4 regions of the Marinilactibacillus sp. GCM10026970 genome follow, and region 2 is predicted to be linked to each of the others. Evidence: predicted binding sites of a transcription regulator. Region 2 holds the regulator's gene; each other region holds the start of a gene.
The links. Region 2 encodes LexA, which represses DNA repair genes until DNA is damaged. Its sites were predicted from a motif close to CNAACANNTGTTNG; they were not measured.
Positions count from the first base shown of each region.

Region 1: a site for LexA is predicted at 2,652-2,665, ahead of ACFP65_RS03150 (Y-family DNA polymerase). Genes of this name have one in related genera too.
Region 3: a site for LexA is predicted at 1,646-1,659, ahead of dnaB (replicative DNA helicase). Genes of this name have one in related genera too.
Region 4: a site for LexA is predicted at 5,879-5,892, ahead of uvrB (excinuclease ABC subunit UvrB). Genes of this name have one in related genera too.

Region 1 is NZ_JBHSUL010000009.1:18,135-26,283, forward strand. It holds gene ACFP65_RS03135 (HD domain-containing protein) at 1-1,117, shown strand, start outside; gene yidA (sugar-phosphatase) at 1,125-1,934, shown strand; gene ACFP65_RS03145 (organic hydroperoxide resistance protein) at 2,114-2,551, shown strand; gene ACFP65_RS03150 (Y-family DNA polymerase) at 2,681-3,976, shown strand; gene ACFP65_RS03155 (folate family ECF transporter S component) at 4,062-4,634, opposite strand; THF riboswitch at 4,752-4,850, opposite strand; gene ACFP65_RS03160 (5-formyltetrahydrofolate cyclo-ligase) at 4,877-5,470, opposite strand; gene ACFP65_RS03165 (bifunctional 5,10-methylenetetrahydrofolate dehydrogenase/5,10-methenyltetrahydrofolate cyclohydrolase) at 5,486-6,346, opposite strand; gene ACFP65_RS03170 (cyclodeaminase/cyclohydrolase family protein) at 6,350-7,015, opposite strand; gene ACFP65_RS03175 (formate--tetrahydrofolate ligase) at 7,036-8,149, opposite strand, start outside.
Region 2 is NZ_JBHSUL010000034.1:68,524-76,672, forward strand. It holds gene ACFP65_RS11105 (ABC transporter ATP-binding protein) at 1-5, opposite strand, end outside; gene ACFP65_RS11110 (YneF family protein) at 174-419, opposite strand; gene tkt (transketolase) at 682-2,688, opposite strand; gene ACFP65_RS11120 (DUF896 family protein) at 2,807-3,049, opposite strand; gene lexA (transcriptional repressor LexA) at 3,319-3,954, shown strand; gene ACFP65_RS11130 (NADPH-dependent FMN reductase) at 4,022-4,591, opposite strand; gene ACFP65_RS11135 (LLM class flavin-dependent oxidoreductase) at 4,604-5,677, opposite strand; gene ACFP65_RS11140 (winged helix-turn-helix transcriptional regulator) at 5,792-6,130, shown strand; gene ACFP65_RS11145 (adenine phosphoribosyltransferase) at 6,198-6,710, opposite strand; gene recJ (single-stranded-DNA-specific exonuclease RecJ) at 6,741-8,149, opposite strand, start outside.
Region 3 is NZ_JBHSUL010000002.1:31,205-39,353, reverse strand. It holds gene ACFP65_RS00555 (DHH family phosphoesterase) at 1-1,105, shown strand, start outside; gene rplI (50S ribosomal protein L9) at 1,130-1,579, shown strand; gene dnaB (replicative DNA helicase) at 1,745-3,118, shown strand; gene ACFP65_RS00540 (PTS sugar transporter subunit IIA) at 3,266-3,748, shown strand; gene ACFP65_RS00535 (PTS fructose transporter subunit IIB) at 3,763-4,074, shown strand; gene ACFP65_RS00530 (PTS fructose transporter subunit IIC) at 4,094-5,164, shown strand; gene ACFP65_RS00525 (adenylosuccinate synthase) at 5,426-6,721, shown strand; gene ACFP65_RS00520 (potassium channel family protein) at 6,804-7,472, opposite strand; gene ACFP65_RS00515 (TrkH family potassium uptake protein) at 7,489-8,149, opposite strand, start outside.
Region 4 is NZ_JBHSUL010000034.1:193,017-201,165, forward strand. It holds gene ACFP65_RS11690 (carbamoyl phosphate synthase small subunit) at 1-611, opposite strand, end outside; gene ACFP65_RS11695 (dihydroorotase) at 624-1,901, opposite strand; gene ACFP65_RS11700 (aspartate carbamoyltransferase catalytic subunit) at 1,911-2,834, opposite strand; gene pyrR (bifunctional pyr operon transcriptional regulator/uracil phosphoribosyltransferase PyrR) at 3,026-3,571, opposite strand; gene uvrB (excinuclease ABC subunit UvrB) at 3,873-5,858, opposite strand; gene rpsT (30S ribosomal protein S20) at 5,977-6,228, opposite strand; gene holA (DNA polymerase III subunit delta) at 6,398-7,444, opposite strand; gene ACFP65_RS11725 (DNA internalization-related competence protein ComEC/Rec2) at 7,458-8,149, opposite strand, start outside.

The sequences.
Region 1 (8,149 bases), on a different contig from region 2:
TATGTTTGAACGGAATTACCCAGAAGATTGGGATCCAGATATGCGTTTAGTCACGCTATGTGCCGCTTTACTGCACGATCTCGGACACGGACCGTTCTCGCATACTTTCGAAAAAATCTTTGATACGGATCATGAAGAGTTCACAACCGATATTATTTTATCAGAAGGCACTGAAATTCACGACGTGCTCAGACGCGTTTCACCCGATTTTCCTAATCAAGTCGCAAGTGTGATTACAAAAGAACACAAAAATCCTCAAGTCGTTCAATTGATTTCAAGCCAAATTGACGCGGATAGAATGGATTATCTTCAGCGAGACGCTTTTTTCACAGGTGCGACTTATGGTGCTTTCGATTTATCCCGTATCTTAAGAGTGATTCGCCCTTATAAAGAGGGGATCGTTTTTCAATATCAAGGTATGCACGCGGTAGAAGACTATGTTGTGAGTCGTTTCCAAATGTATATGCAGGTTTATTTCCACCCCGCTTCTAGAGGAATGGAAGTCACGCTTGATCGCTTGTTATATCGTGCAAAACAGTTATATGAAGAAGGCGCACTTTATCCGCAATTCCCTTTACTAGATCCATTCTTCAAAGATACGTATTCCCTAGATGACTATCTTAAGTTGGATGACAGTGCCCTTCAAACGGCTATTAACCTGTGGACCACTAGCGAAGATGCTTATTTGAGTGCTTTATCCAAAATGTTCCTGAATAGACAACCCTTTAAGTCCTTGTCTTACGAAAAAGGAAAAGATGACTATCTTGTTGAAGCATTAAGAGACATCGTAGGAAATCTAAAGTATGACAAAGATATTTTCACGCGTACCAACAGTAGCTCAGATTTGCCTTATGATTATAAGCTTAAAAGTAAAACACCGATTCACCTTATGCAGGCAGATGGAACACTGGTTGAACTCAGTGAAGCAAGTCCTATCGTTCGCTCGCTGAGCGGGAACCTGCATGGTGACCACAGATTATTTGTGCCAAAAGAGTTTTTGGAAAACAACTTGACCAACAAAACAGTCAGTATGTTCCAGGAAGATTATGATGAGTTTCAAAAGTATATTTTAAATGACAGGATTGTTGATCCAAATAAAAAAAGAAGTGGAGAATGATTGACGCATGAAAAAAGATTTAATCGCAATTGATATGGATGGTACTTTATTGAACCCGGACCGCAAAGTAACGGATGAAGTGAAACAAGCCATTCACGAAGCAAAATCGGCTGGAATAAAAATTGTTTTGTGTACGGGTCGTCCTTATCCAGGTGTAACGGCTTATCTGGAAGAACTAGATCTTAGAAATTCTGGAGATTACGTAATCACTTATAACGGTGCGCTTGTTCAAAAATCTGATACAGAAGAAATTATTTCTGAACACACAATGGATCACGAAGATTATGTTGTTTTAGAAAAAGCTGCCCGAGAAGCTGGTGTTCACTTCCACGCTATCCGTAACGACGGTATTTATACGCCAAATAAAGATATTGGAAAATACTCTGTCCTGGAATCTCACATCAATCAAGTGCCTTTATTTTATAGCGCTCCTGAGGAGATGGATGCTACAACACCTTACAACAAAATGATGATGATTGATGATGAAGCGTTACTGGAAGCAGCGATCGCCCAACTCCCTAAAGTATTATGGGAAAACTATACAATTTTACGCAGTGAACCTTTCTTTTTGGAATTCTTGAATAAAAAAGCCAATAAAGGGATAGCATTAGAAGATCTTGCAAATAGCCTGAATATACCCCGTGAGCGCGTTATGTCTATCGGTGATGGTGGAAACGATGTTCATATGATTGAATACGCTGGAACAGGTGTCGCAATGGGGAATGCAAAAGATGCTGTCAAAGACGTAGCCGATGCATTTACAACATCCAACGCTGAAAATGGTGTAGCTAAAGCCATCCGCGATTTCGCATTATAGAACACATTAAAAGACTGAAAGCCAGATAAAATCGGCTCTTCCAGTCTTTTTTGCTTTTTCAATAATGATACTTTAAAAGTAAAAAACGCTGGATTTGTTTTTAAAACCGTATGATTTCACCTTGAAAATGATGAGTGTTATACTTTGTTGAGACAAATCATAAAGGAGATGGAAGAAACATGGCAGACAAACCAGTATACACAACTGCATCAGTAAATACAGGTGCGCGTAATGGAGAAAGTCATACTCCAGATCGTTCATATGAGGTAAATGTAGATACACCGAAAGAAATGGGTGGATCAGGGAACGGTACAAACCCTGAGCAGTTATTTGCTTTGGGATACAGTGCTTGTTACCACTCTGCACTAGACCACTACAAAAAAGAAGAAAAAATTCAGAATAAATCTCAAGTAACTTTAACGGTTCATTTATTGAAAGACCCAAGCGATGGTGGATTCAAGTTAAGCGTAGAAATCGAAGTTGGTATCGAAGATTTAAGCGATGCTAAAGTAGAAGATCTTGCGAACAAGGCACACCACTACTGCCCTTATTCGAAAGCAACAATGGGCAACATCGATGTTAAAGTTAGCGCTGTTCCTTATGTAGAAGGAAAATAATCAATTAAACCCAGTAAGACTCAGGTTTTGATGCCTGAGTCTTTTTTTGTCTCTAATGAGTTTTTCTTGACTACAGGAATATATGTTCTTATAATTAAACCAAACATATATTCCTAAGGAGACACCGTTATGGTACAGCGAATGGATTACACACATGAGCCCCGGCGACAGATTTTATGCATTGACGTAAAGTCTTTTTTCGCTTCGGTTGAGGCTGTGGATCGCCATTTACATCCTCTCGAAGCGTATATTGCTGTGGTCAGTAAGCCGGAAAATAATGGTGGTCTCGTTTTAGCTGCTTCTCCTATGGTAAAACAAACTTACGGAATCAAAACAGGTTCTCGTATCTATGATATCCCTAAACGATCAAAAATCCAGATTGTTGAACCGAGAATGGCTCTTTATCTCGAAAAAAATATTGAAATTTTGAAGATTTTCAAACAGTTTGTTTCAGGTACAGATTTAATGGTCTATAGTATCGATGAATCTTTTTTAGATGTTACGCATTCTCGTCAGCTTTTTGGCTCTGCAGAAGAAATCGCTAAAAAGATTCAATACTTAGTTTGGAAAAAAATGAATTTAGTTGTGACCGTTGGAATCGGTGATAATCCTCTTTTAGCAAAGCTTGCACTGGATCATGAAGCAAAGAATAATCGACAGAAGAACTTCATAGCTGACTGGCGTTATGAGCTGGTCGAAGATACCGTATGGACCATACATCCTATGGCTGAATTCTGGGGAATTGGATCTAGAACCGAAGCTCGTTTATTACGCATGGGTATTTCCTCCATTTATGAACTTTCTCAATTTGATGTGCATCAACTGAAGAAAAAAATCGGTGTGATTGGAGAACAACTTTTCTATCATGCTCATGGAATTGATCGAACACAGTTTTCTGAAACATTCACACCTCGGTCAACTTCTTTTAGTAAAAATCAGATATTAAATCGCGATTATACAGACAAACACGAAGTAGAAATCGTCATTAGAGAAATGACGGAAGAAAATGCCATGCGTCTACGCAAGCATTCTGTCACTACCAGCGTGGTTAAGCTTAGTTTAGGCTATTCAAAACATATTGAAGATAAAGGGTTTAGTCATCAGATGATCATCGAAGCAACAGATTCCTCAAAAGATCTGATTCATTCTTTACTTCTACTATTTGAACGTCATTATACTTATAAACCGGTACGCGTCATAAACGTCAGTTTCGGTAAGATCAGACCCAAACAGTCTTTACAATTAAATTTATTTGAAGAAACGCAGCAATTAATTGACCGGGAGGAATTGGACAAGACAATCGATCATATCCGCCAAAAATATGGGTACACGTCTCTTTTGCATGCCAGTAGCTTGGTTCATGGTGGAATGGCACTGCAAAGGTCGAAACTTTTAGGTGGACACCGTTCTGGTATTCAAAAATAACTCAATAAAAAAGTCTTTATAAGTTGGTCAGAAGCACTTGAATATGCTTTGACGCCTTATAAAGACTTTTTAAAAACGGAACATTTTATTTTTTAGCTGTTGAATATTTTCGGTAAACATTTCTCAGTTGTTTATTATTCGTCAAAAACCAGATTGCCAGCACTCGGACAACAAGTGTTACAGCATTTTGAATCAGTCTAGGGGGTAGAATAACTGCCAGTGGATTACCTGTTAGGATGAATACCCATGTCGTATTGAGCGCAATGTGTATAAACAAGGCAATGATCACTTCGACTGCTATGATGTTTCGTAGTCGAATGTCTTTTCTATGCAGAAATAGGCCATAAGCAACACCTGTTAGCAGTGCAGATAAAGTGAATCCTGGAAATAACGTAACCGCTCCTCCTAAGAGTACAAAGGCTAATAAATCTGCCAGGGCTGCTGAAATCCCAGCCACAAAAGGACCAAATAAAATACCAATAAGCGCAATAGGCAGGAACGCAAAAGTGATTCTAATGACCGGTGTAGTAATTCCCACCCGACTAAGTGCCAAGTTCATAGCAATCAATACTCCTACAATCGCTAGTCCTATCGTCCCAATTTTCCAGTTTGACTGTTTTCCATTCTTACCATAAACGGTCTTTTCTTGATTTTGCATAATCCGAAGATCTCCTTTAATTTGAATTTTGTCCCGCATGAACCGGATACAACTTCTGCCTATATTCCATTAGACAGAAGCCAATTAAAGAGTCCTCGCTAAAAAACCATAGAGCTTTAAAGCGGATGCAGAGATGAGTCGCAAAACTCAATCGTTTTTTCGTCTGAAGGCGACATCCCATCCACTCAGCACTTAACGCTCATCTCTTACTCTTTTGTATTCTAATTTTTGCGTAGAATCGTTTATTCTTGAATCGATTTTATTATAGCATGATTTTTGCTCTTTGGTGTGTCTTTTAAGGTAATCATGTATTTTACAGGTATATCATGATTTTCAATAGGCATTTCTTTTACAAGTTGATTGAAATGCACAAGCGATATTGTTGAATGAGGATAATCCGTTAGCAGTCGATCATAGTAACCACCACCAAAACCTATTCTATATCCTGTTTCCGTATAGACAACTCCCGGAACAATCATCAGATCAATTTCATTAGCATCTAATCGCGTAGTCTGCTCTGGAATTGGCTCTCGGATTCCAAAGTAACCGGACTTCACTTGATTGAACTGTTCAATCTGATAAAAGTGAAGTTCTCTTGTAGCGTGAATAGATTTTGGTACACCGACTTTTTTCCCTTCTAGCCAGGCTTGTCTGATAATGGGTTCCGTGTTCCATTCAAAGCCACTTGAAAGTGTCACCCCAATACTTTGAGCATTTTCCCAAATCGACGAACTGAAAAGTGCCTCGTAGAAGCTTGCTTCTATTCTTCTTTTTTCTTCTGACGTCAAGGATGTCAACGTTTCAATCACTTGTTTGCGAATGGCTATTTTCTCCAACTACCTGCGCCCCTTTTAATGCTTATGTTCTACTTGTAATGACCACGCTGCTTTTACCACTTGTTCAGCAAGAATGGCTGTAGTGATTGTCCCGATACCACCTGGAACAGGCGTAATGGCACTTGCTTTACCCATAACTTCATCGTACTGAACATCTCCACATGGTTTTCCGTCCACGTGTCCATATCCGACGTCAATAACCACTGTGCCTTCTTTGATGTGTTCAGGCGTTACCAAATGAGCTACTCCTGTAGCAGATATCACAATATCCGCTTGTTGCGTGTAGTTTTTCAAGTTTTTCGTTTTGACGTGACAGTTGGCTACTGTCGCTTCTTCGTTCAATAATAAGATAGATAAGGGTTTCCCAACTACCGGGCTACTTCCGATGACGCACACGTCTGCACCAACTAAATCAATACTATAATAATCTAGTAGTTCCATTACTGCTTTAGGTGTGCTTGGCCATAATCCGGTTCGATCGTTTTCGACTAATTTTCCAAGATTACTCGGAGTTAACCCATCAATATCTTTTTCAGGGTCAATCCTCAACGCAATATCATTCCGCGACACCCCTTCAGGAAGTGGCTGCATCACAAGAATTCCATGTATTTCACGGTCTTCGTTAAGATTGTCAATGGTCGAAAGAATTTTATCGGGTGATGTTTCTTCTGAAAAAATAACGGATGAGACTTCAATACCGATTTGATTCATAGTTTTGATTGCGGCTGTTTCATAAGAGATGGAAGAAGCTTCTTCTCCGATTCTGACAATCGCTAGTGTAGGCTGACAATCGACTGATTTCAATTCTTCTACAACAAGTTTGGCTTGTCGGCTGATTTTTTCTGCTACGGGCTTTCCTTTTAATACGTTTACCATGTATTACTGCACTCCTCTTACATCGATCGATGGCCACTTTTTGTGCATCAAATAGTATTTTGAATCTGCGTATAACTGGTCTGCTTTTTCTTCACCTTGAACAAGGTAGGTGTTCCCTAATCCCTCTAGCTCTTTTTTTGTTTGTTCATCTTGCATAAAGTTTGTATTTACAAGGACATTCAAGTGAGAAGATTGCAGTGTAGTTCTGGCAAACAATACACCTACAGCAATATCATTTACAATAGATCCTTTGATTGGTAAGCGAGCGAGTCGTTCATATAGCTCAATCAATTTCAATGTTGTTTTCATCATGCTTAAAGGCGGCTGTACAGCACTATGAAGCCCTTTTTCGATTGCTTTCTGACGACTACTTTTTTGTTCTTCTGTATCTTTGGGTAGCTTATATGCTTTAGAAACAGGCTCAAAAGCAATAGCATCTTGGTCTTTGAGTTTTTCAAAGTGTTCTTTAACTTCTTCAGCTTCTTCAAGAATGCTTATAACTTCCTGTCTTGAGTCCTTGAGCGCTTTTTTATCTTTCTGAATTTCTGAAACCATGTGGATGAGTGCGGCACTCATTGCACCTACTAGTGCAGTAGCACTCCCCCCTCCAGGTAAGCCATTTTCCGACTGTAACTGATTCAAGTAATCAGATATTGACTGTTCTGTCATCTCGATTGTCCTTCTTTCTTCTAGAATAGTCCAGTTATCTTTCCTTCAGATGTAATATCCACTTGTTCAGCAGCTGGTTTTTTAGGAAGTCCTGGCATACGCATGATGTTGCCCGTTAAGACAACGATAAAGCCAGCTCCTGCAGAGATAGATAACGCTCTAATATTCACACTGAAATTTTCTGGTTTACCTAATTTTTCTGCTTGATCAGACAAAGAATACTGCGTTTTAGCCATACAGATAGGTAAGTTTCCGTAACCGAGTGCGGTGAGCTTTTCTGCAGTCTTTTTAGCCAATGTAGTCCATTCTGTTCCTGATCCACCATAGACTTTTTGAACGATTTGCTCGATTTTTTCTTCAATAGAATCTTCTAACTCGTAAGCGAAGGTTAATTTGGACGGCTGATCACAGACCTCAACCACTTGTTTCGCAAGCTCTGTTCCTCCGTTTCCACCTTCAGCCCAAACATCGGACTGAACAACTTGAACGTCGTGTGCTAAACAAGCTTCTTTTAATACTTCCAGTTCAGCTGTTGTGTCTTGCGGAAAAGTATTGATAGCGACAACGGCATTTAATCCGAATACACCTTGAATATTTTCAACATGTTTCAATAAGTTTGGCAAGCCATTTTTTAACGCTTCTATATCCTCTGCGTCTAGCTGATTTTTTTGAACGCCTCCATGCATTTTAAGCGCTCTAATGGTTGCAACAATGACGACTGCATCTGGCTCTAGTCCGCCCATGCGACATTTAATATCCAGAAATTTTTCTGCACCTAAGTCCGCTCCAAATCCCGCTTCTGTGACGACGTAGTCTGCGTGCGTTAAAGCCATTTTTGTTGCTAGTAAACTATTGCAACCGTGTGCGATATTCGCAAACGGTCCACCGTGAACAAACACGGGTGTCTGCTCCAGCGTTTGCACAAGATTCGGTTTCAGTGCATCTTTCAATAACGCAGCAGCCGCTCCTTCTACACCCAGTTGACCGATTGTAACAGGGCGATTGTCATAAGTATATCCAATCAAACAGTTTTTTAATTTTGCTTTTAGTTCATCAATAGAAGTAGATAAGCAGAGTACTGCCATAATTTCCGAAGCAACGGTAATATCAAATCCATCTTCTCTTGGCATACCG
Region 2 (8,149 bases):
TCCATGTACGTTTTTCTCCTATTCTTTAATTTTAAAACCCCTATACCCGATATAACTGATTATGACACCGTGTCATACTTGTTGAAAAAAAGAACGGGCAAAGACGCTGCCCGCTACACAAATTTGATTCGTAATGTGATTATTGACTAAATAAGCTCATTAGTCAAAACTTATTACTTCTTATTTTTATTTTTTGGATTTTTTTTGTTTTGTGCTTTCATCTGGCTCATCATCTGATTGATTTTTCTTTCAGAAGGTTTTTGACCCATTTGTAGCATCATCATACGTAGCATGTTTTCATCAATTGGTGGATTTTTCTCAAAATAATCCATCATGTATTTTCTAGAGATGAAGAATCCTCCAACCAGTCCACCAATTAAAGCTAGGATAATTAAAGTTATTGCAAGTCCTGTATGCATTTCATTAACTCCTTTCTATACGTTCTAGTATATTCAAAATCATCTTTTGAGCTTCTAGTAAAGCAAGTATGATTCGAAACACTCACTCAACTATTCTACACAACTTAGACAGAAAAATAAACCAAAAGTGAATTTTAAATTTCAAAACACTCATATAGGCTGTTTGAACTAATAGTACAAAAGAAGAGAAGGGCGGCAGCCCTTCTCTTCTTTTGAAGTAGAAATCCAGTTTGATCTCTATTATTTTAATTTGTTATCTTGATTAGCCTAACGATAGATATGTTTGAACAACATTTTCTGGTGTGAAGCCGTAAGATTCTACTACTGCTGATCCATTACCACTTGCACCAAATTTGTCGATTGCGACACTCTTACCATAAGTTCCAGTGTAACGATCCCATCCAAATGATGAACCCATCTCAATGGAAACACGTTTTGTTACTGAAGCTGGCAATACGGATTCTTTGTACTCAGCAGGTTGCATATCGAACAAGTCTGTACTTGGCATAGAAACAACAGAAACGTCTTTACCTTGTGCTTTCAGCTCTTTTTGAGCTTCAACTGCTAGTGCAACTTCAGAACCTGTAGCAATTAAAATACCTTCTGGTGTTTCATTTTCAGCAGGTGAAATAACGTATGCACCTTTTTTAACATTTTCTCTAGCCATTTCTTTAGAGTTCGTTAGAACAGGCAGGTTTTGACGAGTCAACACAAGCATTGTAGGTCTATCAGTAGATTTCAAAGCAATCTCCCAAGCAGCCGCTACTTCATTTCCATCAGCTGGTCTAATAAGAGATAGGTTGTGCATGCCTCTGAAACTTGACAATTGTTCAACCGGCTCGTGTGTAGGACCATCTTCTCCTACAGCAACTGAATCATGTGTCAATACATAAATTGCAGGGATTCTAGAAAGAGCAGCAAGACGAACAGCTGGACGAAGGTAATCACTGAATACGAAGAATGTTCCTACGTATGATTTTGTTCCTCCGTGTAATAAGATACCGTTTAAGGCAGCTGTCATCGCAAATTCTCTAACACCATACCAGATATTTCTTCCTTCATACTGACCTGGTTGGAAATCAGTTTGATTTTTCATCATCGTGTTGTTTGAACCAGATAAGTCAGCAGATCCACCCCAAAGGTTTGGAATTGAATCAGACAATGCGTTCAATACTTCTCCACTTGTCGCTCTTGTAGCAGAATCTTTGTCTTCTACAGAATAAACTGGCAATGATTCATCCCAGTTTTCTGGCAGTTCTCCACTTAATGCTAACTTGAATTTCTCAGCAAGTTCTGAATGCGTATTTGTATAATCTTCAAGCGCTTTGTTCCAGTCTGCTTCTGCTTTTTGGCCTTTATCAACCATAAGCTCTTTGAACCTTTGTGCAACTTCTTCTGGTACAAAGAAGTCTTCGCCTTCCCATCCATAAGCTTTTTTAGCAGCTGTTACACCTTCTGCCCCAAGAGGAGCGCCGTGAACAGTATGTGTTCCTGCATTAGGAGCACCAAAGCCGATAACCGTTTTAACTTCAATTAAAGTTGGTTTATCCGTTGATTGTTTTGCAGCTGTAATGGCTTTATCGATAGCGTCCAAATCGTTACCATCTTCAACAAGAATATGTTCCCATCCATAAGCTTCAAAACGTTTCCCAACGTTCTCAGTGAAAGCTTTTGAAGTAGGTCCATCCAAAGAAATGTCGTTGGAATCATAAAGCATGATCATTTTACCCAATTTAAGGTGTCCCGCAAGAGAAGCCGCTTCTTGAGATACGCCTTCCATTAAGTCCCCATCTCCACATAGTGCATATGTGTAGTGATCAACGATGTTGTGGTCTCCTTGGTTATAGGTTGAAGCCAAGTGCGCTTCTGCCATAGCCATACCTACTGCATTCGCTACGCCTTGTCCTAAAGGACCAGTCGTTGCTTCAACGCCATCAGTATAATGTACTTCAGGGTGTCCTGGTGTACGGCTATCTAACTGACGAAAATTTTTCAAATCGTCAACTGTTACATCATATCCTGCTAAGTGCAGTAAGCTATAAAGTAACATCGATCCGTGTCCAGCAGACAAAATAAAGCGATCGCGATCGAACCATTTCGAATTTTTTGGATTAACATTCAAGTGACGTGTCCATAGTGTGTAAGCCATTGGTGCAGCCCCCATTGGTAATCCGGGGTGTCCAGAATTTGCTTTTTGAACGCCGTCAATACTAAGAGTTCGAATTGTATCTACAGCCATTTGATCAGTTTTATCAAACAAGTAACTCATTCCTTCCTATTGCTAAAAGTGGTAACGCTCCTAATCATTGTACTATTTATATAAGTTTTATTCAACGCTTTCATAGAACATCTGTAAATTTGTCCGTACATCTTTAATTAAAAAGAAATTAGTCTCTATTATGAATTCCTTTGTCTTTTTGAATCTCTTTAAGTTTCTCCGGGGTAACGTCTTGACCCTCTGGATCTACAATCTTCATTCCCTCTATATGATTTCTCATACCAGATCTGAAAGCTTTGATGTATTTTTCTCTTAGATCTTTCTGTTCAGATGCTTCTTCCGGCGTTAATCCTTCACTTCTTTGTTTTCTAACTAATTCATTAATTCTATCCAATTGCTCTTTTGCTAACATTTTATATCCTCCTATTAGGCTTTCTAACCTAAAGATTTTCTTTCAGTGCAACCTATTGCGAACAACCATTGTAATACAAATGTGCTTAAGAATCTAATTTCCTAGGGAAATTCTAGCTTATTTCGAACATTCGTTTGATTAGATGTTCGGTATATGATATAATTTTACTAAAGTTTACGAACAATGTGAACTCTTATTCACTTAATCATACACTAGACTACTATTATACTTAATTTAAACGATAATTTGAAGGGATGAGGTGTTACAATATGACTACTAGAGGCCGTAAAGGCGAAAAACAAATTGAAATCTTACGTTATATTCATGAACAAGTAAACAAAAGAGGATATCCACCTACTGTTCGAGAAATTGGATCTGCTACTGAATTGTCTTCCACTTCTACTGTTCATGGTCATTTAGCTAGACTAGAAAAAAATGGTTTTATTTTGAGAGATCCTTCAAAACCTAGAGCAATTGAATTCACTAAAGAAGGTTTGATCAAAATTGGAATTGATGAGTTTGAAAATCACATTCCGTTATTAGGTGTTGTTACCGCCGGCGAACCTATCTTAGCTGTTGAAGAAGCAACGGATTATTTCCCAATTCCTAATGATTTAGAAATTGAAAAAGGCAATCTTTTCATGTTGACGATCCGTGGTAACAGTATGATCAATGCTGGAATCTTTGATGGTGACCAAGTGATTGTCAGAAAACAAGAATCTGCCCAGAACGGTGACGTCGTCATTGCGATGACTGATGACGAAGAAGCAACATGTAAAAGATTTTATAAAGAACAAGGTTATATTCGCCTTCAACCAGAAAATGATACGATGGATCCGATTATATTATCTGATGTCTCTATCTTAGGTAAAGTTGTTTCTTTATACAGATCACATATCTACTAAAATAGGTTAAAACGAAAAGGCAGTCATGCTATGAAGGTAAAACATTTCATAGTCATGTCTGCCTTTTTTAGAATCCATATGCTTCTTCTTGAGCTTCCCAAATTCCTTTATAAGCGGTAGCCAGTACAATTGTATCCTCAATCAGTTTTTCAAGTCTGAAATGAATATCGTCGTTATTAATTTTTCCAGCTGTATAGTCTGTGTCTAGCAAGAAAACATAATTTGGAACAATAGTAGATTTCATGTAGCTGAGGATTGGCTTAAGCTGCTGTTCAGGTATTAAATAATGTCTATTGGAACCTGCTGTTGCAATGATTGCCGAAACTTTATTTTGTAAAGCGCTTTGCGGTAGTAAATCAAAGACATTCTTCAATGCAGCAGGTATGGATGCTTGGAATATCGGTGTCGCAATTATAAGAATATCCGCTCCCATTATGGTTTCTGTGATCAATTTATTATCCCCAGTATAATCAAGATAATTTCTTCCATCACTAAATTGCATCTCATAATCTTTTAGATCTAATAGCGTATACGAATGATCTACGCCATACTTTACGTTAAGTTCAGTCATGACTTTATCAGCCACTATAGAAGACTTCTCTCCTACATTTGAACCTGCCAATACGACGATATTCATCTAATCTACTCCTTATTTTCTAGTGTACTTTCTAATCGCTGGTAAAATTTTCTCTCCAATGATATCAATATTTTTCTTAATATCATCCATGGTAACTCCACCAAAATCCAGTTGAGCAACGTAACGCTGATTTCCAAATAACTCATGCTGATAGAGAATTTTTTCAATGATCAATTCAGGGTCTCCTACATTGATGACACTTCTGTAGTCTTGTCCATGAGCAAATGCCTGCTTAGGAAATCCTTGTCCATTTGTTTTTTTCATACCTTCATTAACGTGGGGATAGTATTCTCTAAAGGCGTCCATTTTATTAGTACTAGCATAAAAGAAGCCTGCTGTTGCTACTGGTAATGTTTTAATATCGTAACCAGCTTCTGCAGCTGTTTCTCTGTAAAGATCAATCGGCTTCTTGAATTCAGATGCCGGTCCGCCCAAGTGAGCTTGATACATTGGAACACCTATTGATCCAGCTTTTTGTGCAGAAGCATAAGAGCCGCCCACTGCTCTCCATATTGGTAGGCCATTCTGGTCATTATCTGGTCTAGGTATAACGTGTGCATCATTTAAAGGTGCACGGTATTCCCCTTTCCAACTCAACCTTTCATTTTCGTTGATTCCTACTAATAAGTCGAATTTTTCTTCAAATAATGCTTCATAATCTCTAAGATCATATCCTAGCAACTCGTATAACCCAATTCTTGAAGCACGGCCCGCTACGATTTCCATACGACCATTAGATAATAGATCGATTGTTGCGGCATCTTCAAAAACACGAACCGGATCAGACGTACTGATAATTGTTGACCCTGATGATATTTTGATCTGATTTGTAGCTTGTGCTATAGCTGATAAAATGATCATATGCGCTTGTGATAAGAAATGATCCTGGTGAGACTCCCCAAGCTGAAAAATATCTAATCCAGCTTCATCTGCCAGTACAGCTGTCTCTATAATTTCTTTGATTCTTTGTTGCGCAGAAATTCTTTTTCCAGTATGTGGATTTGGTAAATGGTCTCCAAGTGTATATAAACCAAACTCAAGTCCTTTACTTTTATCAATATTTGGTAAAATTCGGTTGTTGATCATGAATGAATCATCCCTCTTATAATTAGTAAGTTAATTATATCATGATTCTCTACCTATTGAAGTAGGTACTTTATAGTGCTATAGTATACTTAATATACTATAGGAGGTATACAGTTGATATCTGATTTAGAACCAGAACATTGCAAAGTAAACGAACCTTTAGACATCTTGTTTGGTAAGTGGACCCCTGTTATTTTATTGAATTTGATGCACACTAGTCCAATGCGTTTTAGCGAAATCAAGAGAGCCATTCCGGAAATCACACAAAAAATGTTGACTAAACAATTACGTGAATTGGAATCTCAACTAATTATTACCAGAGAAGTTTTTCCAGAAGTTCCTCCTAGAGTGGAATATTCCGTCACTACGTATGGTAGAACCTTGGAACCCATTCTTGATGCGCTTCATCAATGGGGGAATGCACACAAAAAGAAATTACTTGAAAATCAATAAAAAAGTACTGTACTGTCCTAGACTGATTTCAACTTTCAGTCTTAAGACACATACAGTACTTTTAATTTTAGTACTCCATTAGAGTGAAGATATCGTAACCTTTAATTTTATCTCGACCATTAAGGTCTTTCAATTCGATGAAGAATGCTGTTCCGACAACTTCACCGCCAAGTTTTTCAACAAGCTCTATCGTAGCAGCAATTGTTCCACCAGTAGCTAACAAGTCATCACATACTAAGACCTTTTGTCCAGGTTTAATTGAGTCTTCGTGTAGTTGAAGAACGTCACTACCATATTCCAAGCCATAGCTCACTTCAATGGTTTTTCTAGGTAATTTACCTTTTTTACGGCATGGAGCAAAGCCTATCCCTAATTCAAAAGCTACAGGACAACCAACAATAAAACCTCTTGCCTCAGGTCCAACAATCATATCTACTTCTTTATCTTTAGCGTATTCTACGATTTTTTGAGTCGCTTCACTATATGCTTTTCCGTCAGCCATCAATGGGGAGATATCTCTAAAAGTAATACCTTCCTGTGGAAAATCGGGAACATCTGCAACATAATTTTTTAAATCCATTATAAGTCTCCTTTTATTATACAAACGCATTTATTTTAAATTTTTCAGTGCCTCTGTCAGTTCTTTGAATGAACTATAAACAACGGTTTCTTCCACAGCGATATTTTCAAGTCTCTGCTTGTAAACTTTCGTCTCTTCAATAGCCATTTTACTCGCCTCAGAATTCACACTGAGCAGTCCGCCTTCTATTGTAACAAATCCGGCTTCTAAAAACACCCTGATTATGAATTTTAGAATCGTTTTATCCATTTTTAGATAATCTGCAAGTAATGCTCCTTTTTCTTTGAGATCAATATTTTTATGTTTTGCTAAAAATTTATATAGTCTAGCAAACTGTTCTCTTGAAGGCATGCCGAGTAAATAATCCTTACTTTTTGTATAAAAGATACAGTATAAGGTTTGTTCTTCATTATGAAGTACCGTATTTTTGACTAGTTCCATAGACTCAGGGCAGTCTACGATGACATAAGCTCTTTGAGCATCAAAATTCAAAGCATCCTCCGTTGTTGCAATCAATAGGCTATCTGATTTATCTGTCACAAAAGGACTATACTTAGTAAAATTCTGCTTATCATAAAAAAGATACGTAACGCCTTCCATCAGCAGATCTGATTTTTTTAAATCTGTGGTTCTTTTGTCTATGATGACTTGATTCAAAAACTTCATATCCGTTAACTGCATTTGAGGTTTTTTATTTCCATTCCATTCATTGATTTCTACTGTACCGACTACTGAAATTGGTGTATCTGATTTTAATGCATCCGCGATTGATCCATAATTAAACGCAATAACATCAAGAGGCGTCCCCTCTTGATCTACTTTTAATTTCAAATGCGTGCGATCGGCTCCAATGGCTCTAGCATCAAGCGGTGTAACTTCTGAGAAAAGGAATACTGGTTTTGGATTATCTGTTCCAAAGGGCTTCAGCAGTTCAATCTCTTTGATTGTATCCACACTGATGTCTTTTATCTTACTTTCTTCTTCTACAGCCAATTCGTCCATAAATTCTGTTGTTTCCTGAAGTTTTTCTGCTTCTTCGTTCAACGACTGTTTCAATGCTTGGATATTATCGACTGGTAAAGTCATTCCTGCTGCCATTTGGTGTCCACCAAAGTGTTTGAATAACGCTCTTACTTTGTTACCACTTTCATAGAGGTTAAAAGCTTTAATACTTCTAGCAGAACCTTTAGCTTCTTGAGTGGAAGGATTAATATTTAATATAACAGCTGGTTTCCCAGTTTCGTTGACAATTCGGCTAGCGACGATGCCTAAAACACCCTCGTGCCATCCTTCTTTTGCTAAAACATATATAGAAGACGCTTCTTGTTCTTTTAAAAGTTCAAGTGCTTCTCCTGATATTTTAGATACAATCTCTTTTCTTTCTTTATTTTTAGCATCCAGTAAAGTCGCAATTTCTTGTGCTTTTTCCTCATCAAAAG
Region 3 (8,149 bases), on a different contig from region 2:
CTTAGCCCTAGGTAGAGGTGGAGATCAAGCTATCGTTAAAGAAGTTGATCAAGAGCCTAGATACTATGGTGGTAAAACGAACCCGATGGAAAAACGTACAAGAGTGCGTTCCAGAATGATTAGTCAAGCTATGCAAGAATTGATCAAAGGGAGCGATCAAGTGTTCGTAATGGGTCATAAGAACCCGGATATGGATGCTATCGGATCTTCTTTAGGTATAGCTCGTATTTCCATGATGCTTAAAAAGAAATGTTGGGTTGTTATTGATCAGGATGACTTAAGTAATGACGTAGGCAAACTGATGAATGAAATTGAGAAACAAAATCAAGTGAATCAAAATATCATTTCTCCTGCCGAAGCTCAAAATATCATTACAGAAAATGATTTAGTTGTTTTAGTGGATCATCATAAACCGTTGCTATCCATTGCGCCAAACTTGCTTAAGAAAACGAAGAAAAATATCGTCATCGATCATCATAGACGTGGAGAAGAGTTTACCGAAAATCCATTACTTGTCTATATTGAACCATACGCTTCTTCAACAGCCGAACTGATTACAGAGTTGTTCGAATACGTATCGTCGGATGGTGAACCAATCAACCGTATTGAAGCGACAGCTATGCTAGGTGGTATTATTGTAGACACTAATAACTTTAGCTTACGTACCGGTTCAAGGACGTTTGATGCTGCCAGCTATTTGCAGTCAGTTGGAGCAAATTCTACAATGATTCAAAGATTATTGAAAGAAGATCCAGAAACTTATCTGAGACGTAGTAAGTTAATTGAAACAATTGAGTTTGTTCATGAAGGTGTCGCGGTTGCACATGGCAAAGATCAACAGATTTATCCGCCCGTTACATCAGCACAAACTGCGGATACGATGTTGAGTATGTCAGGTGTTGAAGCAGCCTTTGTTATTACGAAACGTTCAGATGATATGGTTGGGATCAGTGCAAGAAGTCTAGGTAAGATCAATGTACAGATCATTATGGAAAGAATGGGCGGAGGCGGACACTTGTCCAATGCAGCTACTCAAATAGATGGAAAGTCTGTACAAGAAGTTAGAGAAGAATTAATAACACAAATTAAAACAGCGTTTGACTAATTTAAATAAGAGGAGCGTTTAACTATGGAAGTAGTTTTATTGAAAGATGTCAAAGGTACAGGAAAAAAAGGCGAAATCAAAAATGTATCAGACGGATACGCTAATAACTTTTTATTGAAAAAAGGATTGGCAAAAGAAGCTACAAATTCAGCAGTAAAAGAATTATCTGCTAAGAAAAACGCTATGAAGCGTGAAGAAAATGAAATTTTAGAAGCTGCTAAACAAGATAAGAAAAAAATAGAAGAAAATGCAATCGAACTTCATGAAAAAGCGGCAGAAGATGGTCGACTATTTGGATCTGTCACAACTAAACAGATTGCTAAAGAGTTGGAAAAACAACTAGGTATTAAAGTTGATAAACGTAAACTAAATCAACCAATGCCAATGAGAGCGGTAGGGTCTCAAAACGTAGAAGTGAAATTGCACAAAGAGGTTACTGCAGAATTAACGGTTCGTGTAACAGCAATAGACTAATCAGCAAAAGGGAGAGGCTTTAGAAGCTTCTCCCTTTTCTCTGCTATTAAAGAGAAAATAAGATAGTAAACAATTGTTCCCTTATATACTTTTAGAATGAGATATTGTACAATTAATAATGAATTTGTGACCTATAAGGTGCGAAAGGAAGAATATACATTGGCTATGGAACCATTAGGCGATCGTCTACCACCACAAAATATTGAAGCCGAGCAATCTGTTCTGGGCTCTATTTTATTAAATCCAGAAGCATTGATTCCGGCGATGGAATACATTGAATCGACAGATTTCTATCGTCGTGGGCACCAACTGATTTTTCAGACGATGATTGATTTAAGTGAGCGGAACGAAGCAATAGATGTTGTAACGATTGCGGATATGCTGGAATCAAGAAATCAGCTTGAAGATATTGGTGGGACACCTTATTTGGCTGATATAGCCACTACAGTGCCCACAGCTGCAAACGTGGAGTATTACTCCAAAATTGTTGAAGAGCGTTCTATATTGCGCCGTTTGATCCAGACAGCGACAGAAATTGCTTCAAGAGGATATGACGAAGCAAGTGATCTTCCCAACCTTCTAGATGATGCTGAAAGACAGATACTTGAAGTGTCCGAAAAAAGAAGTCGTAGTGGATTTGTCAATATCGAGACCGTTTTAAGAGAAACCATCAATAATATTGATGAACTATTTCAAAATGATGAAGAAATCACAGGAATTTCTACCGGGTATAAAGCATTAGACCAAATGACTGCTGGATTACATGAAGATGAGCTGATTATACTAGCAGCGAGACCGGGTGTGGGAAAAACAGCATTTGCGTTAAATGTAGCTCAAAATATTGGAACGAAAACAGATGAAACGGTTGCGATTTTTAGTTTAGAGATGGGTGCTGAACAGTTAGTGAACCGTATGCTTTGTGCGGAAGGTACTATAAATGCTTCGAATTTAAGGACTGGGAAGCTGACTGAAGAAGAGTTTACTAAATTATTTGTTGCAATGGGTAGTCTTTCTAAAGCAAATATTTATATTGATGATACACCAGGAATTCGTACAGCAGAAATTAGAGCAAAATGCCGTCGCTTGAAGCAAGAGCGAGGTAGTTTGGGATTGATCGTCATTGATTATCTTCAACTAATTGAAGGTTCGGGTAAAGAAAGTCGCCAGCAAGAAGTATCGGATATCTCTAGACAGTTAAAGAAATTAGCTAAAGAGTTATCGGTTCCTGTTGTCGCCTTGTCACAGCTTTCTCGTAGTGTAGAGCAAAGACAAGACAAACGACCAATTTTGAGTGACTTGAGAGAATCAGGATCGATTGAGCAAGATGCCGATATCGTTGCCTTCCTATATCGAGAAGATTACTACCGTAATGAAGATGAGGAAGATGAAGACGAATCAGCTGAAGATAATGTAGTCGAAATTATCTTGGAAAAAAACCGTTCTGGAGCACGTGGGACGGCAAAACTCCTATTTATCAAAGAGTACAATAAATTTTCTTCATTGACTTATTATCCAGAAGATCAGATACCGAATTATTAAAGATAAAAAACCGTAATAATCTATGTTGAAATAACTCAACAAAGACTATTACGGTCTTTTTAAATACAATGGAGTAACCCTTTTCATAAAAATAATTGATTGGTATACTTAACCAAAAGAAGTTTAAGGGGAGTTGAGACAAAGGTGATGAATCAGCACAACAAAGAGGAATTAGAAATAAGGGTTAATTTGGATTTTCCTTTACGTAAAAATGGGGATAAAACTCAATTACTGTATGACCTGTCCATATGGATATCTAATCAAATTAAAGAAGAAATAGACCCCAAAACTATTTTGAACGGAATATTGGAAAGAGAAACTCTAGGGACAACTGGTTTTGGTGATGGTTTTGCAATCCCTCATGGAAAGATCAAAGATTTAAAGCAACCGGTACTGGTCATTGTTGCTTTAGAAGAACCAATCGAATGGGATGCTCTAGATGATCAGAAAGTGGAGCAACTATTTGTCATACTGGTTCCTGAAAAAGATACTGATAATACACATTTGGGGCTATTATCAACGCTTGCATATCATTTGATGGATGGGGAAACTAAAAGACAGATAAAGAGTATACAAAGTGAATCTGAATTGATCAAATATGTAAGAGATATTTTTAAAGAAGGAAGATAAAGGAGGAGAATGACATGAGAATTATCGCAATCACAGCCTGTGCTACTGGCGTTGCACATACATTTATGGCAAAAAAAGCGCTGGAGAATGCTGCTGACAGAAGCGGACATCAAATAAAAGTAGAAACGCAAGGTGCGACAGGAATAGAAAACGAATTGATACAAAAAGATATTGACCAGGCAGATATTCTGATTTTAGCAATAGAAGTGGGTATTGCTAAAAAAGAGCGATTCAACAAAATTAAAAAAGTGGAAATACCTATCAGTACTGCAATTAAAAACGCAGACGGATTACTTAAGAAAATTGAAGAAAAACTAAACTCTTAAATAGGGCGGAGGAGAAATCATGCGTAAACTTCAACAAGCTTTAATGACTGGGGTATCTTATATGCTGCCATTTATTGTATTTGCCGGAATGACCATTGCAGTAACCCAAATGTATAGTCAATACATATCGCCAGATGTGTCAGCAGTTAACACATTAAACGGATTTGCATGGATCATAATGGATATGATTCCAGCAATCTTTGGGGCATACATGGCTTATGCAATTGGAGATAAAGCAGCTATTGCCCCAGGCTTTATTGGTGGTTATATTGCGGCACATCCTACAGTTGAAAATACATCCGCTAGCGGATTTTTAGGTGCAATCATTGCAGGTTTTGTAGCCGGATACGTTGTATTATATTTTAGAAAGCTACCTTTTCCAGAATTTTTAGAATCAATCAAGAAGACGCTATTTATTCCAGTGCTTACAGGGTGGCTACTTTATCTATTAATGACGTATCCAGTAGCAATGACTATAGGTGTATTGAACGATGTAATGATTGAAAGCTTGATCAGTCTTTCAGAATCAGCGCAATACGCTTTTCTATTAGGAGCTATTTTAAGTGCAATGTGTGCATTTGATATGGGTGGACCACTGAATAAAATTGCTATCACGTTTGTCTTTGCATTGTGGAATGAACCAAGTGGAATTGGGTTCAGAGTAAATGCAGCAGTCTTTCCAGGAATAATGGTTCCTGCACTTTCAGTAGGGATTGCTTCTCTTATTGCAAAATCTAAGTTCAGCCAAGAAGAAATTGACTTAGCTCCAGCTTCAATCTTATCAGGACTAGTGGGGATAACGGAGGCGGCTTTACCATACGCATTTCAAGATCCCTTTAGGGTTATTATTCCTAATATGATTGGTGCAGCCATTGGTGGAGCTATTGTAATGGCTACTGGCGTTTCAACAACAGGCGTTTCAGGCGTTTTCGGTTTGCCGATGGCCAGTCAATTATTAATGTTTATTACCGCTATTTTAGTAGGGGTAGTATGTTCTGTAGTACTCCAAATATTGGTTAGAAAACCGAGAGTTCATGATACTTCAGTAGCGGAAAAAGAAGATGACTTAAATTTTGAGATTACTCTATAAAGAAAAAAGGCATTAATCTAGAAGACGAATCCTAAATAAAGTGTTAAACTACATCAGATATATGGTAGAATAGAAGTGTTATTAAAGATAACACTTGATGCAAAAATAGATTAGGGGGACACCTCCATTTAAAGATAGATAACAAGGGTAAAGCGAATAGGACCATTCTATTCTTATATCAGTGTATTGTTTGTCTGGGTAATGGAGTACTGTCTCCTTTTATAATTTCAAGCATTAAATATTTTTAGATGAGGTGGACAAATGTCGTCGGTCGTAGTTGTTGGAACACAATGGGGAGACGAAGGTAAAGGTAAAATTACCGATTTTTTAAGTGAAAACGCAGAAGTTATTGCGCGTTATCAAGGAGGAGACAATGCAGGTCACACAATCATTTTTGATGGTGTAACATACAAACTACATTTAATTCCTTCAGGTATTTTCGCAAGTGATAAAATCAGCGTAATCGGTAATGGTGTAGTCATTAACCCTAAATCTTTGGTCAATGAATTACAATACTTGCATGACAGAAATATCACTACAGATAATCTGCGTATTTCAGATCGTGCACACGTTATCTTACCGTACCATATTAAAATGGATCAGTTGCAAGAAGATTCTAAAGGAGACCAAAAGATTGGTACGACCATTCGTGGTATCGGACCAGCTTATATGGATAAAGCTTCTCGTATCGGAATCAGAATCGCAGATCTATTAGATAAAGACATTTTCGAAGAGCGGTTGAGAAGTGTACTAGAAGAAAAAAACCGTTACTTTACTCAAATTTATAACTCTGAACCAATTGAATTTGACGAAATTTTTGAACCTTACTATGAGTTCGGACAGCAATTCAAACAATACGTCTGTGATACTTCCGTTGTATTGAATGATGCGTTGGATGCTGGTAAACGTGTATTATTTGAAGGTGCACAAGGCGTGATGCTGGATATTGATCAAGGAACCTATCCTTTTGTAACGTCTTCTAATCCTGTTGCCGGTGGTGTAACAATCGGAAGTGGTGTTGGCCCTTCTAAAATCGATAAAGTCGTTGGTGTATGTAAAGCTTACACATCACGAGTTGGAGATGGACCTTTCCCGACAGAATTAAACAACGAAACAGGACAGTTTATACGTGATGCCGGTAAAGAATACGGAACAACAACTGGGCGTCCTCGTCGTATTGGTTGGTTTGATAGTGTCGTTATGCGTCATGCCAAGAGAGTTTCTGGTATTACGAACCTTTCTTTGAACTCTATTGATGTGTTGTCAGGTTTAGATACTTTGAAGATCTGTACAGCTTATGAGCGCAATGGTGAACACATTCTTCATTATCCCGCTAGTTTAAAAGAATTGGCTGAATGTAAACCAATCTATGAAGAGCTTCCAGGTTGGAGCGAAGATATTACAGCATGTAGAACACTAGAAGAATTGCCAGAAAACGCGCGTAACTATATTCGTCGTGTATCTGAGCTTACAGGTGTTCATATCTCAACATTCTCAGTTGGACCAGATCGTGACCAGACAAACGTACTAGAAAACGTATGGTCACCAGTATCTTAAAATAAATGCCATTAAAAAAGCATCCCGCTACCTAGCGTCAGTCTTTACAGACTGAAACAGAGTAGATCGGGATGCTTTTTACTTATTTAAGTTGATTCGTATAATCTAAGTGCTCAAAAGTATGAGGTTCTCCGATAGCAACGAGTAAACTTTTTGGTGAGATTTTTTCGTCGGGTGAAATATTTACTTGCAGTTTTTCACCTTCAGCATTTTTCATTCCAATAACATTGATACCGTATTTGTTCCGTAAGTCTAATTGTACAAGGGACTTGCCGACCCATTCTTTTGGCGTCAGGAATTCAATGATTGCATTATCTTCATCCAATTCGATGACATCGAGTATTTTGTTTCTCATAAGATTACGCGCAACACGGTCGCCCATTTCTTTTTCTGGACGAATAATTTCATGCGCACCGACTTCTAGAAGGATTTCTTTGTGTACTTTATTTTTTGCTTTTGCAATAATTTGTTTGATGCCTAGCTTTTTGCAGTTGAGTACAGCTAGTACACTGGCTTCCAAGTTAGATCCTGTACCAATAACCACAGTATCACATTTTTCAAATCCGATACTTTTCAATAGATCCAGATCAGTAATGTCTCCTTGAACGCCTTGGACAACGTATTCTTCTACACGGTTTACATCCATCAAATCTTTATCAACGGCAATTACATCAAAATAATGTTCGCCTAATTCTTTCGCAATAGTCGATCCAAATACTCCAAGACCTAATACACCAATTATCTTATTCAATTTGTTCTCTCCTATCTTACCCTATAATGATGTTTCCAGACGCATATACTTTTGGTTTCTGCTTGCGTTCAAATTGGCCAAGTGCTGTGAAGATTGTGATGGGGCCTAGACGACCAATAAACATCATAAACATAATTACCGTTTGACTTCCACGAGATAAATCAGGTGTCAAATCAGCAGATAAACCAACCGTTCCTAAAGCAGAAACAGCTTCGAAAAATAAATATTGAAGAGGAACTGTCTCATCGAAAATCGACATCAAAGACATTCCGACAAAATTCAAAATCACGAACATAACGACAATCACAAGAGCTCTTTTTACAATCTCATTATCAAGTGTTCTTTTCTGATAATGCACATGTTGCTGACCGGTTACCTCAGCCCAGATCAACTTGACGACAAGGGCAACTGTGGAAGTTTTCGCACCCCCGGCTGTACCACCTGGGGACCCACCAATGAACATAAAGACGGTCATAAAAATAATTGTAAACAGATGTAGATTCGTATAGCCTACAGTTGCAAAGCCAGCTGTACGCAATGTGACGGCTTGAAAGAAGGTGGCCTGAATTTTACCAGAGAGACTAAGGCTACCAAGCGTAGTAGGATTATGCCACTCTGAAAGCATGAACAGTACCATTGCTGCACCAATTAAAAATAGTGTCCAGTTCAGAACTAGT
Region 4 (8,149 bases), 120 kb from region 2:
ATAATGGTTTCAGCTTTTGTATCATGTGGAAGGACTGTTACATGACAAGAGCGTTTATTCAATTCATGCAAAATACTATGTTTTAAGCCAAAATCGATGACAACAACTTTTCTGCCATTATCTGGACTAACATAAGGTCTCGTTGTGGAAACTTGCGCAACCTGATTGTGATCAAGTTCTGTTTCAGCTAGGATTTTTAAGTATTTTTCGACATTTTCTGTAGCGTCCGTTAAGATTGCTTTCATAGCCCCATGTTCTCTAATGACTTTAGTTAACCTTCTTGTATCTACCCCTGAAAGTCCTGGAATATCTTTTTCTTTTAAAAATTCATCTAAGTTCATCTGACTACGCCAGTTAGAGGGTCTTCTAGCATATTCTTTAACAATGACTGCTTTTGTCGTTGGAAAAACTGATTCATGGTCATCGCGATTAATTCCTGCGTTTCCTATTAACGGGTAAGTAAATGTCAGGAGTTGGCCATTATAAGAATGATCCGTGATTGATTCCTGATATCCTGTCATACCTGTGTTGAAGACGACTTCTCCAATCGTTTCTTTGTCTGACCCAAAGCCGTATCCTTTGAATATATTTCCATCCTCTAAAATCAACATTCTTTTTTTCAACTAAATTCCCTCCTGGTATACAACTTTTCCATTTACAATTGTCAGATACGTATCTCCAGCGATGTCCCACCCGATAAATGGTGTGTTAGACGATTTAGATTTTATCGTCTCTTTTGAGATCTTCGCTTCATTTTCTAAATCAAAACAAGCGATATCTGCCGGAGCACCTACTGTTAATCTACCGGCTTCAAAACCAAATACTTTGGCGGGTTGTATCGTCATCCAGTCAATGAGCTGCTCAAGTGTGACTTTATGCGTTTTAACTAGATAAGTGTAGAGTAATGAAAAAGCTGTCTCACTACCGATGATTCCAAATGGTGATCCAATCATGGACCCCTTTTTCTCGTCTTCACTATGAGGGGCATGATCTGTTGCAATCATGTCAATTGTCCCATCGAGTAAGCCTTCCAAAAGCGCTTCTTGGTCGTCTTTCCCTCTAAGTGGTGGATTCATTTTATACAGCGTATTATCTGACGGAATGTCTTGTTCAGAGAGTAGTAAGTGATGTGGTGTAACTTCGGCTGTAACATTAATTCCAGCCTTTTTAGCTTCTCTAATCACTCTGACGCTTTCCTTCGCTGATACATGGCAAATATGATAATGTACCCCGGTTGCTTCGGCTAATAACACGTCCCTAGCGATCTGAGTGGACTCTGTTAGTTGACTCATCCCAGGTAAGTTCAATTCTTTGTTTCGAATTCCTTCGTGCATCACACCCCCACCAAATAGCAAGGAATCATCTTCTGTATGAGCAACAATCGCAACATGGTTTCTGGCTGCTTCTTCCATTGCTTTATACATGGTTGCTGCTGTTTGAACGCCTACGCCATCATTTGTAAAGGCAAAAGCGTCTGCTTCTATTAAAGCTTCTTGATCTGTAAGGTTTTCACTTGTAAGCGATTCTGTGATTGGCGCGTACTGCTTGACATTTACTAAAGCTGTGTCTTTAATCAACTGTTGTATTCTTTGCATCTTTTCAGCATTATCTGGAGCTGGGTTTACATTAGGCATCGCACAGATCGTTGTAAATCCTCCTCGAGCAGCTGCAGCCGAACCTGTTTCAATTGTTTCTTTATATTCAAATCCAGGTTCTCTAAGGTGAACATGTACATCTATCAGACCTGGTACAACCAGCTTTCCTTGAACGTCAATGACTCCTACCCCATCAGAAGAGAGTTGCTCCCCTATTTCTTTTATTTTCCCACCTTCAATCAAGATATCTCGAATCGGATTTGAGTGACCTGTCAAGGTACGTGCATTTTTTATCAGTAGTGTCATTGTATCCTCCTAATGTTCATTAAGTAGTGAGTCGATAATGGCCATTCTAGCGTATACACCATTTTCCATTTGCTTGAAAATTCTTGAACGTTGGCACTCGACTAATTCTGTTGCAATCTCTACACCTCTATTTACCGGTGCCGGATGCATGATGATTGATTTTTCATTCATTCGTCTTTCACGTTCAACGGTTAATCCATATTTTTTTAAGTAATCCTCTTTTGAAAAAACTTGTTCGAGATTACTGTGCCGTTCGTGCTGTACTCTAAGTAACATCAAAACATCTACTTTGTCGATCAACGCATCCATCTCTACATGAGTCCCATAAGTTTGAAGCGAAGCATCCATCCACTCTTCGGGGCCAGTAAAATAGATCTCAGCTCCTAGCTTTTTCAATATTTGAGCATTACTTTTTGCTACTCTGGAATGTCTTATATCTCCAGCAATCGCGATTTTTAAGTTTTGAAATGTCTTGAATTCTTCATAGATGGTCATTAAATCTAAAAGAGATTGGCTTGGGTGCTGACCGGCTCCATCTCCACCATTCACAATCGAACAATTCAATCCAGGTGTGTGAATCAGTTCTTCGTAAAAAGCTTCTTGTCCGTGTCTTATTACGACAAGATCTACTCCGATTGCTTCAAAAGTTTTCACAGTATCATACAGACTTTCACCTTTTTTGATACTACTCGTCTCTGGGGAAAAATCTAACACCTGCATGCCTGATTTTCTCTCTGCCATTTCAAAGCTCTTATGTGTGCGTGTACTGTCTTCAAAGAAAAGATTTACTGCATAACGATCATGAAATTGGGCAGTCAGCTTACCAAGTTTGAATTTTAATGAATGATCAATCAAGGTGTGAACTTGATCAGGCGTATAATCATTTAAGGTAAGAAAATGTCTACCTTCAAGTTGTTGTACCCCATTTTTCATTTTCAAGTTCCTTTCTTTTCTACTTTTATTTACAAAAAAAGACCTGAGCCGGATGCGCGTCAGGTCTGAGGGTAGTCTACTTCCATTAATTTGGTGAAGAGTCTTCTCACAATTGTGATAGCTTCTTCAAGCCTTCTAATGGATTCCTCAGTGACCTTTTGTGCCTCTCTGGACTACTTTTTAAAGTTCACTTATGATTTAGTTGGTTTGATGATCGTAACAGTATCTTTGTCATCGATTTCTTTTAAAGAGACTTGAATCGTTTCATCCTTAGCTGTTGGCATGTTTTTCCCTACAAAATCGGCTCTTATCGGTAACTCTCTATGTCCACGGTCAATCAACACAGCAAGATAAATTCTTTTCGGTCTTCCGCTATCAATAACTGCATCTAAAGCTGCACGTATTGTACGACCTGTATATAACACATCGTCTACAATCACGACTTGTTTATTTTCGATTGAAGTAGCAATATTCGGTGCCGGAATAGTCGTTGTTTCATTTTTATGATCATCACGGTAATTAGAAATATCTAACTCCCCGATTTCAACTTTGTGTCCTTCTAATTGTTCAATTCTTTGAGCAATCCGTTGAGCAAGGAATACGCCTCTTGTTTTTACACCAAGAAGAACTAGATTGTCGATTCCTTTATTTTTTTCAATGATTTCATAGGTAATTCTCGTCAAAGCTCTTTTGATTGCGACTTCATTGATTACTTCTATTTCCTGACTGTTCTGCATATTGACTCCTCCAAATTTGTTTTTACTTTTCGTTAATGATCCAAATCGAAGCAACATATGAACGCCAACAGACAAAAAAGCTCTCTTATCCTTGTGCGATAAGAGAGCTTCCTAATAATTTGTTAGGTTTAAAGATGAAGATACACTTCACCTGTGAATCTCCACTAAAAGCTTATAAACATTGCTCTGAATGAAGGTTCTGCTCCTTATTAGCCTCACAGGACTACTTGTTAAAGGATATCTATTAACTTTTCATTTACTCTACAGGTTTTTTAAATAGAAGTCAACAAGCTTCTGTTGATTACTTAGGAAATTTCGTTTTAATCTCCAGAACCACATCACGTAGCTGAGCGGCTTTCTCGAAGTCCAGCTCTTTCGCTGCTTGTTTCATTTCGAGTTCCATTGTCTCAATCAACTCTCTTCTTTCTTCTCTTGAAAGCTGTTTAAACGTATCCTCTGTCAAGTCTTCCCCATCTTCGATAATTGTAGAAATCTTGATAAGATCTCGCACTTCTTTCTTGATCGTCTTAGGGGTAATACCATGCAACTGGTTATATTCTTCTTGAATGACACGTCTACGTTCAGTCTCTTCAATCGCCCTGTTCATTGAGTCTGTTCGTTTATCAGCATACAAAATGACTCGACCATTTTCATTACGCGCTGCACGTCCAATTGTCTGTATCAAAGAACGAGTACTTCTCAAAAAACCTTCTTTATCTGCATCAAGAATGGCAACCAGTGAAACTTCTGGTACATCTAGTCCTTCTCTTAGCAAGTTGATTCCAATCAGTACATCAAACTTCCCTATGCGGAGATCTCTGATAATCTGTGTTCGCTCGAGGGTCTTGATATCACTGTGAAGATATTGTACTTTGATTCCAACTTCTTTCAAATAGTCCGTCAAATCTTCAGACATTTTCTTTGTCAACGTAGTAATAAAGACCCTTTCATTTCTTTCAATTCGCAAGTTCACTTCTTCAATCAAATCATCAATCTGTCCTTTAATGGGACGAATCTCAACAATTGGATCTAAAAGTCCAGTCGGTCGGATAATCTGTTCGACAACTTGAGTTGAACGTTCCATTTCATAATCTGCTGGTGTTGCAGAAATATAAGTGATTTGAGGAACTCTTTCTTCAAATTCTTCCAGACGAAGTGGTCTGTTATCTAGCGCACTTGGTAATCTGAATCCGTGTTCTACAAGTTGTTGTTTCCTTGCACGGTCTCCGTTGTACATACCTCGAATCTGCGGCATTGAAATATGAGACTCATCTACGATAAAAAGCGAATCTTTTGGAAAGAAATCAAGCAATGTATAAGGAGATTCTCCAGGCTTTCTTCCATCCATATGTCTAGAATAATTCTCTATCCCCGAACAGTAACCCATCTCCATCAGCATTTCAATATCATAATTCGTCCGCTGCTCTAAACGCTGTTCTTCAAGCAACTTGTTATCTTCTTTAAGCTCTTTTAGTCTTCCATCCAATTCATCTTTTATGGACTCGATTGCTGACCTCGTCTGTTCGTCATTTGAAACAAAGTGGGTAGCTGGGAAAACCGCCACATGAGAAAGATCTGCTTTAACTTCTCCTGTTAATACATCCACTTCTCTTATGCGTTCAATCTCATCTCCGAAAAATTCAACTCTGATCGCTTCACTTTCTCTAGAAGCTAAGAATATCTCGACGATATCTCCTCGAGCACGGAATCTACCTCGTTGAAAGTCGATATCATTTCTTTCAAATTGCATATCAACTAATCTTCTGAGTACAGCATCTCGACTAATTTCCATACCAGATCTAAGAGACAATACATGTTCTTCATAATCTTTTGGATTTACAAGTCCATAGATACAAGAAACAGAAGCAACGACAATCACATCTCTTCTTTCTAACAGTGAACTTGTAGCCGAATGTCTCAATTTATCTATTTCATCGTTTACTGATGCATCTTTTTCAATAAATGTATCGGTCGAAGGTACATAAGCTTCTGGCTGGTAATAATCATAGTAACTTACAAAGTATTCTACGGCATTATCAGGAAAAAACTCTTTGAATTCTGAATATAATTGTCCCGCAAGTGTCTTGTTGTGTGCAATAACAAGAGTCGGTTTATTGACTTGCTGGATAACATTTGACATCGTAAATGTTTTCCCTGTACCTGTAGCGCCTAGTAAAACTTGTTCTTTCTGACCTTCCTTGATTCCTTTAACGAGTTTTTTGATTGCCTCTGGCTGGTCTCCACTCGGCTCATAGACAGATTGTAACTTGAATTGATTCTCAGGCATTCTTTATTTCCTCCTAAACCTAAACATACATTCGTATTAATAATACCACAAAAGGTCAAAAAAAGTTCTCCTTTAGACTATGTCTGAAAGAAGAACTTCTTATACGAACTTAAGGTCATTAACCTAATTTTTTAGATAAACGAGACTTGTCGCGAGCAGCTTTGTTTTTGTGGATTAATCCTTTAGACGCTGCTTGGTCAATAGCTTTAACAGCTGATTCAAATAATTCAGCTGAATTATCTTGTCCGTTTTCAACCGCAGTTAGATATTTTTTCTTAGTGCTACGCATAGCTGACACTTGCGCAACATTGTTAGCATTCTTTTTAACATCTTGACGTTGACGTTTAATAGCTTGTACCATGTTTGGCATTCTGAAAACACTCCTTTATAAAAATTCTTTAAATCCAGTTCACTCGAATTAAATACGCACATTTCTGCCCGTTTTCACCAAATGGAACCTTCTCTATTCAGTTGATTTTCAACATTCTCCATTGTACAGGATAATGATTGCTTTTGCAATATTTCAAACAGAAACTTATTTAGTTAACCTGTAAGTGTGACTGCTCATCAGAAAACTTTAAAATAAATAACTCAACTTGAAGTTCTGGATTAACTTTACCTGATTTAATTAAATAATCTGCATCTATAAGAAAATGATGCGCTTTAGAGAGTATAGTTTGTTCAAATTTCTTTTCTTTCTGCAATGCTAGCTTAACTCTAAAGGGATGTACTTTCAGGATTTTTGCAATATCAGCTTGCTGATAGCCTTTTCTTCTTAAAATCTTTACTTGGAGTAACAATCTAAATTGACCAATCATCAAAGCAATTATTTTAATAGGATCTTCTTTTTGCGTCAGTAGATCTTGATAAAGTTCAATAGACTGCTGCACCTTTTTACTCAACACTAAATCATTTAATTCAAAAATGTTTTGTTCTAGTGTTTTAGGAACTAGTTGCTCCACTGTAGATAGGGTGATTTGTTTATCTTGCTGATGATAAATCATCAGTTTATCTAATTCGGACATACTTTTAGAAAGATTCCGATCAGTAAGCTGAATCAGTTTATCGAGGGCATCCGAGTCAATAGAATATCCTTCGGTTTCACATGTAGACTTCACAAGATCGTAAACGGATTTTTCGTTCAGTGGCTCAATATTGATGATTTCAGCTTGTTTTAGAAGGGTTTTAGTTATTTTTTTTCGTTTATCCAGTTTTTCATAAGGTGCAAATATAACGAGTACCGAAAAATCGGAGGGATTTCCTAGGTATGATTCAAGATAACTCATATCGTGATCAGGTCCATTGGTTACCGTTTTACCCGTTAAGAAATAAGGAGCCTGTACAAAGACGAGTCTTTTATCTCCAAAGAATGGAAAGGATTCAGCCTCTTGTAAAGCTACATCAATCGTTGTTTCTCTCATGTCGAACTGGCCAAAATTGAACTCAGAAACTTCATCATCCAATACTGAATTGATGAGCGCAAATTTCACTTTTTCACTTAGATATTGTTCCGTTCCTTGAACCAGATAAACAGCTGAGTATGTTTTATTTTGTATTGCTTTGATTTGTTTTTTTAACTCAATCATCCTGAGCTCCTCACTAATTTATATCATCATGTTGAGGTATTACTTGTATCATACGATCATCATGATGTTTGATGAAGGGGAAAGCATAATATTCATACAGAACGGCTCCTCTTAGGTCTGTTCTGTAAATATCGATTGCTCTGTCTTGTAAACGAGTCAACACTTCAGGGTTTGGATGTCCGTAGGTGTTGTTTACACCGCTCGAAATCCATCCTACTTTTGGTTCCAATGAATCCAAAAAAGCTTCTTGCGAAGAAGTTAAACTTCCGTGGTGAGCTACCTTTAATATATCTACTGTCAGATTTGGATACATTCGGGTAATATCCTCTTCTCCGGTCGCTTCAAGATCTCCTGTGAATAACCACCTGTATCGATCGATTTTACCATACAAGACTAATGAAGCATCGTTTTTATTTTGATTTTCTTTTGTACTTTTATCTTCGTCTGGATAAATGACTCTTAATCCAGGACCCAAGGCACTTTCTACGTCCTTACTTAAAACAGTGAGGAGAATCTTTTGTTTTTTGAACTCTGGCATCAATACTTCAAGTGATGGATCTAAAAAGGTCGACTGAGTCGCTAAAATTTCTTTTATCTGTATATCTTGAACGATTTCTTCAAGAGCTCCAATATGATCAGCATCTGCGTGCGAAAGGTAAATTTGATGCAATTTGTTTACACCTTGTGATTTTATAGTAGGTAAGA